DNA from 3 places in the Pseudomonas salicis genome. Region 2 is predicted to be linked to each of the others. Evidence: predicted binding sites of a transcription regulator. Region 2 holds the regulator's gene; each other region holds the start of a gene.
What was found. Region 2 encodes FliA, which starts transcription of late flagellar genes. Its sites were predicted from a motif close to CTAAAGTTTNNNNNNNNNNNGCCGNTAA; they were not measured.
Positions count from the first base shown of each region.

Region 1: a site for FliA is predicted at 1,273-1,300, ahead of ACWKWE_RS15410 (chemotaxis protein CheW). Genes of this name have one in related genera too.
Region 3: a site for FliA is predicted at 1,676-1,703, ahead of ACWKWE_RS16005 (methyl-accepting chemotaxis protein). Genes of this name have one in related genera too.

Region 1 covers NZ_JBSKHU010000004.1:135,107-138,471, forward strand. The annotation lists gene ACWKWE_RS15405 (GNAT family N-acetyltransferase) at 1-271, opposite strand, end outside; gene ACWKWE_RS15410 (chemotaxis protein CheW) at 313-1,209, opposite strand; gene hmpA (NO-inducible flavohemoprotein) at 1,500-2,681, shown strand; gene ACWKWE_RS15420 (disulfide bond formation protein B) at 2,968-3,365, shown strand, end outside.
Region 2 covers NZ_JBSKHU010000008.1:88,006-91,370, reverse strand. The annotation lists gene ACWKWE_RS26165 (protein phosphatase CheZ) at 60-848, opposite strand; gene ACWKWE_RS26160 (chemotaxis response regulator CheY) at 868-1,242, opposite strand; gene fliA (RNA polymerase sigma factor FliA) at 1,515-2,255, opposite strand; gene fleN (flagellar synthesis regulator FleN) at 2,252-3,085, opposite strand; gene flhF (flagellar biosynthesis GTPase FlhF) at 3,204-3,365, opposite strand, start outside.
Region 3 covers NZ_JBSKHU010000004.1:265,009-268,373, reverse strand. The annotation lists gene ACWKWE_RS16005 (methyl-accepting chemotaxis protein) at 1-1,511, opposite strand, end outside; gene ACWKWE_RS16000 (tellurite resistance TerB family protein) at 2,096-2,830, opposite strand; gene ACWKWE_RS15995 (LysR family transcriptional regulator) at 3,006-3,365, shown strand, end outside.

The sequences.
Region 1 (3,365 bases), on a different contig from region 2:
GATTGCGGATGAACGCGCTTGTCCAGCATGGCGCGACGGCGATGACACCAGATGAGTCTTCCAGGACGAAACACAACGCGGGATCGAACTCGGGATCGTTCTCGAATCCGTCGAGCCATGTCTCGAAGTCCGGCACGCGACCTCCGCCCAGCTCGGTACCGAGCCTGAGCAGTCGATGCACTGCAGCAGCGTTTCCGCGGGAGAAATCCACCCGATGCAACGAGTCAGGCCAGCCCAACGGGCGATGAATCTGGCTCAGGTCGCGACGCATCAGCCAGTAGTGGTCTGGCGAGGCGTCGTGAACGCCGGGTTTCAGATCCCTTGGGCTTCGACCGTACGGGCGGCTTCGATCAAGCATCGCGTCAGCTCGGGTGAAGAAAACTTGGTCAGCACGGCGTTGGCGCCAGCCGCTTTGGCTTTCTCGGCGTTCATCGCGCTGTCCAGCGAAGTGTGTAACAGGACGTAAAGCTCCTGGAAGTCTGGCGTCTCGCGCAGGGTGCGGGTGAACGCGTATCCGTCCATTTCCGACATCTCAATATCGGAGACCACCACGTTGATCTGATGCGCCGTACCTTGCAGGTCCAGCAGTTGATCGATCGCCTCGCGAGCGCTGCGTGCTGTGTGGCATTCGATGCCGAGGTTGCGCAGCGTGATCACGGACTGTTGCAACGCGACCTGGCTGTCGTCCACCACCAAAATACGCGCCTTACTCAATACCTTGACCTCTTCAGGGCTGAGTTCGGCTTCATGGGCGACGATTTGCACCGGCGAAATCCCGTGGATGACCTTTTCGATGTCCAGCACCTGAACCAGCGTGCCGTCCACTTGCGTGACGCCCGTGATGAACGACTTGTTGCCCGAGCCGAAAGGGGGCGGACGGATATCAGTGGTCAGGCAGTGGACGATTTTGCTCACCGCTTGCACATGAAGCCCCTGCTTGGAGCGGCTGACGTCGGTGACGATCAGGCAGCCGCCGTCCGGGTCGAGCAGCGGGCGCTCGCCGATGGCACGACTCAGGTCGATCACCGAGAGCGAATTGCCCCTCAATGTCGCAACCCCTTTGACATGGGGGTGTGATTCTGGAAGGCGTGTGAGGGGAGGGCAGGGGATGATTTCACTGACTTTGAGCAGGTTGATCGCCATCAGCTTTCCGCTGCGTAACGTGAACAGCAGCAGCGAGAGGGAATCCGCACGGACGTTTTTGGACATGTGAACCTTCTGTCATGCAGTGTCTGAGTGCGCCTTAACGCGCAAACAGCTGTCGATGTCGATGTATCGACCCTGTGCAGGCAGGCTTTAACTTTTTGCTTCTTCCTGTGGGTCGGCTTACGTCCGTTCGTGTAGTCATAATGACTTTTTATGTGTCGTAATGACTTCTTTCACTTGCGTGTCAAAAAGACACGTTCCGTATAACCATTTGAATTTATTAATAAACTTAACTGGCACAGTTCCTGATATGACTAAAGCATCTTCTTTTCATTGAGCCTCAGGAGTTCGTCATGTTGAATGCTTCGGATCGTGCCATCGTCAAATCCACCGTCCCGCTGCTGGAGAGCGGCGGTGAAGCCCTGACGACTCATTTTTACAAAAAGCTGCTTAATAAGTACCCACAAGTCCGCCCACTGTTCAATCAGGCGCACCAGGCGAGTGGCGATCAGCCCCGTGCGCTGGCCAACGGCGTGTTGATGTACGCCCGGCACATCGACCAACTCGATCAATTGGGTGGGTTGGTGGCCAAGATCATCAATAAGCACGTCGCGCTGCAAATTCTGCCGGAGCATTACCCGCTGGTCGGCGAGTGTCTGTTGGAAGCGATCCGTGAAGTGCTGGGTGCAGAAATTGCGACGGACGAGGTCATCGCTGCTTGGGGACGGGCCTACGGGCAGTTGGCTGACATTCTGATTGGCGCCGAAGAAAACATCTACGAGGAAAAAGCCTTGGCCGTTGGCGGCTGGCGCGGTGCCCGTGAATTCAAAGTCGTCAACAAAGTCGCCGAAAGTGCCGAGATTACATCGTTCTACTTCGCGCCTGCGGATGGTCAGCCGATCCTCGACTTCACCCCCGGTCAGTACATCGGTATGCAGCTGTTCCTGAACGGCGAAGAGATCCGCCGTAACTACTCATTGTCTGCGCGGGCCGGCAACAATCAGTACCGCATCAGCGTGAAGCGCGAGCCTGGCGGTCGTGCCTCCAACTACTTGCATGACGAAGTGCAGGTGGGGAACAGCATCAGCCTCTTCCCGCCTTCGGGGGAGTTCACCCTGGCGCACAGCGACAAGCCTCTGGTGCTGATCAGTGGGGGCGTGGGCATCACACCGACCCTGGCCATGCTGCAGGCGGCGCTGGAAACGCAGCGCCCAATCCATTTCATCCACTGCGCGCGCAATGGCTCGGTTCACGCGTTCCGCGACTGGATCGAGGGGCTGGCAGGCAAGCATCCTCAATTGAAACGGTTCTACCTGTACAGCGAAGATGATGGTGTCAGCGCGGCCGCGCACGCGGTGGGTTTGCTGGATCAGGCGCAACTGGAGCAGTGGTTGCCTGAGGACCGCGATCTGGATGCGTACTTCCTGGGGCCGAAAGGTTTCATGGCGGCAGTGAAGCGCCAATTGAAAGCGGCAGGTGTTCCGGATGACCAGGCGCGTTACGAGTTCTTCGGTCCGGCGTCAGCACTCGAATGACCCTTGGCTGCTGCGACAAATAGACGCAGCCTTCTATATATAAGGAAGGGTGCGGCGATCTGCCCCTGCGGCAAAGCGTCGCACGCTTCTATATATAGAAGGATCTGGAGAAGTGACCGTTGGCTGGCCCGTGCCAGGGTTAATGTTCGGCTAATGCAGATGTGTTCACCATCTGCACCGGCGTGCGGCTGCGACGATGGTAGAATTGCCGGCTTTCCGGGCACCCGGGGCACGCAACAAGGCAGATCTTCGATCTGGATGGACACCACATTCAAAGGGTATGTGAATGACTGACGAGATGTTTTACCTGCGGCGCGAAAAGCAGTTCCTGGTTTTACTGGGCATCATTTGCCTGGCGCTGATCGGCGGGGCCCTGTACATGCAGGTGGTGCTGGGCGAAGCGCCTTGTCCGCTGTGCATCTTGCAACGTTATGCGCTGCTGTTCATCGCGATTTTTGCCTTCATCGGCGCCGCCATGCGTGGACGCGTAGGTCTGAGCATTTGTGAAGTGTTGGTCACGCTCAGTGCGATCGGCGGTGTGGTCGCTGCGGGACGTCACGTCTGGATTCAGACCCATCCGACCGAGAGCTGCGGCATCGACATACTGCAACCGATCGTGGACGGTTTGCCCCTGGCCTCACTGTTTCCGCTGGGTTTCCAAGTGGCAGGCTTCTGTGAGACGCC
Region 2 (3,365 bases):
GTCGAGACATTGGCGCGCAAGCCCACAGCCACTTTCACATAGAACCCTGGCTCTGGATTTCAGAAGCCGAGGCTGGATAGCAGATCGTCTACATCATCCTGACCGGATACGACGTCTTCACGTTTATCGGCATGAATCTGCGGACCTTCACCCTTGGAATGAAGTTTTTCCTGTTCTTTTTGCTTACGGAACTCTTCCTGGTCGTGTTCGATCCCGGCGAAGCGATCGACCTGACTGGCCATCAGCACCAACTTGAGCAAATTGCTCTCGACTTCGGTCACCAGCGTGGTCACACGCTTGATCACCTGGCCGGTCAGGTCCTGATAGTCCTGAGCCAGCAGAATGTCGTTCAGGTGACTGGCGACCTCGTGGGTCTCCTTCTCGCTGCGGGTCAGAAAACCTTCGACGCGGCGGGCCAGATCACGAAACTCTTCAGCACCGATTTCGCGGCGCATGAAGCGGCCCCAATCGACGCTCAACGCCTTGGCGTCGGCGCTCAGGCCGTTCATCAGCGGTGTGCTCTGCTCCACCAGGTCCATCGTGCGGTTGGCCGCGCCTTCAGTGAGGCGGACAACGTACGACAGACGCTCGGTGGCATCCGTGATCTGCGACACTTCCTCGGCTTGCGGCATGTGCGGGTCAATCTGGAAATTGACGATTGCACTGTGCAGCTCGCGCGTCAGCTTGCCCACTTCCTGATACAGGCCGCGGTCCCGGGTCTGATTAAGCTCATGGATAAGTTGCACGGCGTCGCCGAACTTGCCTTTTTCGAGGCTGGCGACCAGTTCTTGTGCGTGTTTCTTCAGGGTCGACTCGAAGTCACCCATTGTCGAATCTTTGGAATCCATAGCGCCCTCACAGCGGACATCAGGAATTGACGCGCTCGAATATCTTCTCGATCTTTTCTTTGAGCACCTGAGCCGTGAAAGGCTTGACCACGTAACCGTTCACGCCCGCCTGAGCGGCTTCGATGATCTGCTCGCGCTTGGCTTCGGCGGTCACCATCAACACAGGCAGGTGACGCAGACGTTCGTCGGCACGCACCTGACGCAGCAGGTCGATGCCGGACATGCCAGGCATGTTCCAGTCGGTCACCAGAAAGTCAAAAGCACCGCTCTGCAGCATCGGCAATGCGGTGGTACCGTCATCTGCTTCGGCCGTGTTGGTGAACCCAAGGTCACGCAACAGGTTTTTTATGATCCGCCGCATCGTTGAAAAGTCATCAACGATGAGGATTTTCATGTTCTTGTCCAATTCGACCTCCAAGCAGTCTTTAACGCGCCCAGTGCCTGGACGCGCGTTCAATCAATACCGGCAACATCGCTCCACCGGTCACACGAAAACGAGGGGGCCTTTCGAAGAAACACGTGATGAGCGCCACGGAAAAAGTCCGAAGACCTGATCCCAGCGGCTCCTGCCTTGTCCCTTTTGCTTCCCACACAACGCCTTGCACAGCCGGCCTTACCACCCAAAACGCAGGCATCTTTGTGAAAAGACGGGCCCGCGTCAATGCGTCAACGCGCGCGCCATTCTCCCAACCGGCCCCGCAGACGTGCGGCGCACTGGCTATGCAGCTGGCTGACACGGGATTCGCTGACCCCCAAGACCTCCCCGATCTCTTTGAGGTTCAGCTCTTCGTCGTAGTACAACGCCAGCACCAGGCGCTCACGCTCGGGCAAGTTGGCGATGGCGTCCGCCAGCGCGCTCTGGAAACGTTCATCTTCCAGATCCCGCGACGGTTCGAGCGACTGGCTCGCGCCGTCCTCGTGCAACCCTTCATGCTCGCCGTCCTGCAACAGGTCGTCGAAGCTGAACAAGCGGCTGCCCAAGGTATCGTTCAGAATCCCGTAGTAATCGTCGAGACTCAATTGAAGTTCGGCCGCAACTTCATGATCTTTAGCGTCGCGACCGGTTTTCGCTTCAATTGCACGAATCGCGTCACTGACCATGCGCGTATTGCGGTGGACCGAGCGTGGCGCCCAGTCCCCCTTGCGCACTTCATCGAGCATCGCGCCGCGAATACGAATGCCGGCGTATGTCTCGAAACTCGCACCCTTGGTGGAGTCGTATTTGGTCGACACTTCGAGCAGGCCGATCATGCCGGCCTGGATCAGATCCTCGACCTGCACGCTGGCCGGCAGACGCGCCAGCAAGTGGTAGGCGATGCGCTTGACCAAAGGGGCATAGCGCTCGATCAGCTCATACTGAGAATCTTTGGACGATTTGCTGTACATGCGATAGCCACTTGCAGTCATGACACAGGCCCTGCACTGGTCTGATGAACCAGGCGCTCAACGAAAAATTCAAGGTGGCCTCGCGGGTTCGCCGGCAATGGCCAGGTATCGACCTTCTGCGCAATGGCCTTGAACGCCAGCGCGCATTTGGAACGTGGAAACGCTTCGTACACCGCACGCTGTTTCTGCACGGCCTTGCGCACGCATTCGTCGTACGGCACGGCGCCGACGTATTGCAGGGCCACGTCGAGGAAACGGTCGGTGACCTTGGTCAGCTTGGCGAACAGGTTGCGGCCTTCCTGCGGGCTCTGCGCCATGTTGGCCAGCACGCGGAAACGGTTCATGCCGTAGTCGCGGTTCAGCAGTTTGATCAGCGCGTAGGCGTCGGTGATCGAGGTCGGCTCATCGCAGACCACCAACAGCACTTCCTGCGCGGCGCGCACGAAGCTGACCACCGATTCGCCGATCCCGGCAGCGGTGTCGATCACCAGTACGTCCAGGTTGTCGCCGATGTCGCTGAACGCCTGAATCAGACCCGCGTGTTGCGCAGGGCTCAGGTGAACCATGGTCTGGGTGCCCGACGCCGCAGGCACGATGCGCACACCGCCCGGGCCCTGCAACAGAACATCGCGCAGCTCGCAGCGTCCTTCGATGACGTCCGCCAAGGTGCGTTTAGGGGTCAGCCCCAACAATACGTCAACGTTGGCGAGACCCAGATCGGCGTCCAGCAACATGACGCGACGTCCCAACTCGGCCAGGGCCAGCGAGAGGTTCACTGACACGTTGGTCTTGCCGACGCCACCTTTGCCACCGGTCACCGCGATAACCTGTACGGGATGCATGCTGCCCATGTTAATTTTTTACCTTGTCTTGCTTAGACCAAAGCCACATTTCGGGCTGCACGTTCACTGCGTGAACAATGCTTGGCAGACCATCGATGCAGGTATATTCCACTGTCATTTTCCTTACCTAGCCCGCGCGCTTGCCGGGGCTGTGATAAAGATCCGCAAACATATCCGCCATCGCTTCCTCGCTAGGCTCCTCCTGCATCTGAACGCTGACAGCCCTGCTGACCAACTGATGCCGACGTGGCAGATGCAGATCATCCGGAATGCGCGGGCCATCGGTGAG
Region 3 (3,365 bases), on a different contig from region 2:
CCCAGTTGCACCAGCGCCTGATTGATCTGCTCGGCGCCGGTCGCCTGGGCCTGCATGCCCTCGTTGACCATCAACACCCGCGGCGCCAGCGCCTGAACCTGGTGGATGATCTGCGAAAGCTGCTCGCCAACCTGAGTCACTTCGAACATGCCGCGACGCACTTCTTCGGAGAACTTGTCCATGCCCATCACGCCCGCCGACACCGCCGACTGAATCTCGCGGACCATCTGTTCGATGTCGTAGGTGGCCACGGCGGTCTGGTCTGCAAGACGTCGGACTTCAGTGGCAACCACCGCAAAACCACGGCCATATTCGCCCGCTTTTTCGGCCTCGATGGCAGCGTTCAGCGACAGCAGGTTGGTCTGGTCGGCGACCTTGACGATGGTCACGACCACTTGGTTGATGTTGCCGGCCTTCTCATTGAGGATCGCCAGCTTGGAGTTCACCAGATCCGCCGCGCCCATCACCGAATGCATGGTTTCTTCCATGCGCGCCAGGCCTTGCTGGCCGGAACCGGCGAGAATGGACGCTTGATCCGCCGCAGACGTGACTTCGGTCATGGTGCGCACCAGATCCCGAGACGTCGCGGCGATTTCACGGGACGTCGCGCCGATTTCGGTGGTGGTGGCGGCGGTCTCGGTGGCGGTGGCCTGTTGCTGTTTGGAAGTGGCCGCGATTTCGGTCACGGAGGTCGTGACTTGCACGGAGGAACGTTGCGCCTGAGACACCAGTGCAGCCAGCTCGGTGACCATGTCGTTGAACCCGGTCTGCACCGAGCCGAACTCGTCATTGCGGTCGAGGGTCAGGCGGCTGCTCAGGTCACCCGTGCGCATGGTTTCGAGAATCCGCACGATACGGTTCATCGGCGCCAAAATCGTGCGCATCAAAAGCAGGCCGCACGCGGCGGCGGCCAGGACTGCAACGATCAGTGAAATGCCCATGCTGATCTTCGCGGTCAGCACGGCAGAAGAAATGTTCGCAGTCGCCTGATCGGCCACGGCCTTGTTGGCCACGATCAGGTCATTGAGTTGCTTGCGGCCTTGCAGCCAGACCGGGTTGACTTGGCCGTAGAACACCGTTCGTGCAGTGGCGTAATCGCCCGCTTGATAGGTTTTGATCACTTCGCTCAACAGTCGGCCATACACCTCACGCTGCTTTTCGAAGGCGTTGAAATTGGCACGATCGGTGTCGTCGTAGATGGTCTTCTTGTAGCTGTCCATCTGGTTTTGCAGACGGGTGTCGAAGTCGATGTACTGATCCTGTTCGGAACGGGTCAGCTCGCGCGCTTTACCCTCGCCGATCAACTCCAGGGTGCGGATGTAGCTCTCGCCCCAGGCACTGCGCACCAGGGTGCTGAAGTAGACGCCCGGCAACGCGTCGTCGCTGACCGCTTCTTCGCTGTGCTGGATCGACAGCAGTCGGGTGTACGACACGACCACCATCAACAGCATGATGGCGATGATTACAGCGAAGCTCGCCAAGATACGTTGGCGCAACGTCCAATTCTTCACAGTCAGCCCTCAAGAGTTCAACACCGACAACGCCGGGTTCAAGAAGCGGACCGACAGACGGCCCAACGCGAGCCGAGTATAGCCCAGTGCCTTACGAATTAACCCGGCTGTTTCCGACATAGATAAAGCGATAACGCACAGATATATCGGAAATATCTGACAGGTTATCGGCGGGAGGGGGGAATGCTTGATAAGGAGGCACGACCCTTGTGAATGATGTTGAGCACCGGTTTTATCTTGCGCACATCCGCGTGTATGAGTTTTAACTCTGTGCTCGCCCTTTCCTGTAGGAGCGAATTTATTCGCGAATGGCGTTACGGCTGATACATCTCTATCGCCTGAGCACTCTTTCGCGAATAAATTCGCTCCCACAGGGGGCGACGTGCCGGGCTGTTGTGGAAGGCACTCTCCTACAGAAGATCACTGGCGCCGCAAACGGAGTGCCTGACGCAATTCAACTGTGGGAGCGAATTTATTCGCGAAGCGGTTTTCCGGGCGATGCATCTCTATCGTCTGCACCACCGCCTCGCGAATGAATTCGCTCCTACAGGGACGGCGGTGTCGTTCAGGGGGGATTGTGAGGGCTATGGCTGCGCCTGTCGCACTTGGCTCTCCAGCTCGGTCTTGAGCCCCGGCGCCAGTTTCAGTTGTTTCGCCAGCTCATCGAGATAAGCGCGTTCCATGAAGTGCTCTTCGTCGACCATCATCACGCTCGCCAGGTACATCTCGGCGGCGATTTCAGGCGTGTGGGCGGAGCGGGCGACGTCGGCGGGGTCGAGGGGTTTATTGAGTTCGGCGTGCAGCCAATGCTGCAATTCCTGGTCGCCGGTCAGGCGGGTGAATTCGCCTTCGATCAATTGGCGCTCGTGGTCATCGACGTGTCCATCGGCCTTGGCCGCAGCGACCAGCGCGCGCAAGACGGCTTCGCTGTGCTGCTCAACCTGGGCGGGGGGCACACGGTCCACCGTCTGCGGCTGACTCGGTCCCGCGCCCGGCTGGTTCGCCTGCCAGTTGCCATACGCCTTGTAGGCCAGCACACCCAATGCGGCCAGGCCGCCGTAGGTCAGCGCCTTGCCGCCCATCTTGCGGGCGCTTTTATTGCCCAGCAGCAGGCCCATCGCCCCTGCTGCCAACGCCCCGCCTCCAGCCCCCGACAGAAATCCGCCCAGGTTGCCGCCGCCGACTTTGCCCAGTAAATCGTTAAGCCCGCCTTGAGCGCCTTTACCCTGAGAGCCGGGGTTGGCGGCGCTGCCAGCCTTGTTCTGCAACAGGTCCTGACCGGATTTCAACAGTTGATCGAGCAAGCCACGGGTGTTCATAACAGACCTCCTGATTCGGGATAGACGATTCGACTCGCAGGGTATGTCGAAGTCGCCGAAAGCCGTTTTCAGGTGTGCTTCTGGATGTTGCAGGGTTCGAACGCTACTCTGAAGCACATCGAGAAAAACGATACACACGCCTGACATTCCAAAAAACACAAGGGGCCGGTTCCGCATGATGACGCTCCGTCAGATCCGCCATTTCATCGCTGTGGCCGAAACCGGCTCGATTTCCGCCGCGGCTCAGGCGGTGTTCATTTCCCAATCGACCCTGACCCTCGCCATCCAGCAACTGGAGGAAGACATCGGCGTCAGCCTGTTCAGTCGGCACGCCAAGGGCATGACGCTGACCCACCAAGGGCATCAATTCTTGCGCCAGGCGCACTTGATCCTCGCGACGGTGGAAAACGCCAAGCGCAGCTTGCAACAAGGCGCGGATCAGGTGGCCGGGCAACTGGTGGTCGGCGTGACGAGCCTGGTGGCGGGCTATTACCTCGCCGACCTGCTGACCCGCTTTCAGCGCGCTTACCCCAAC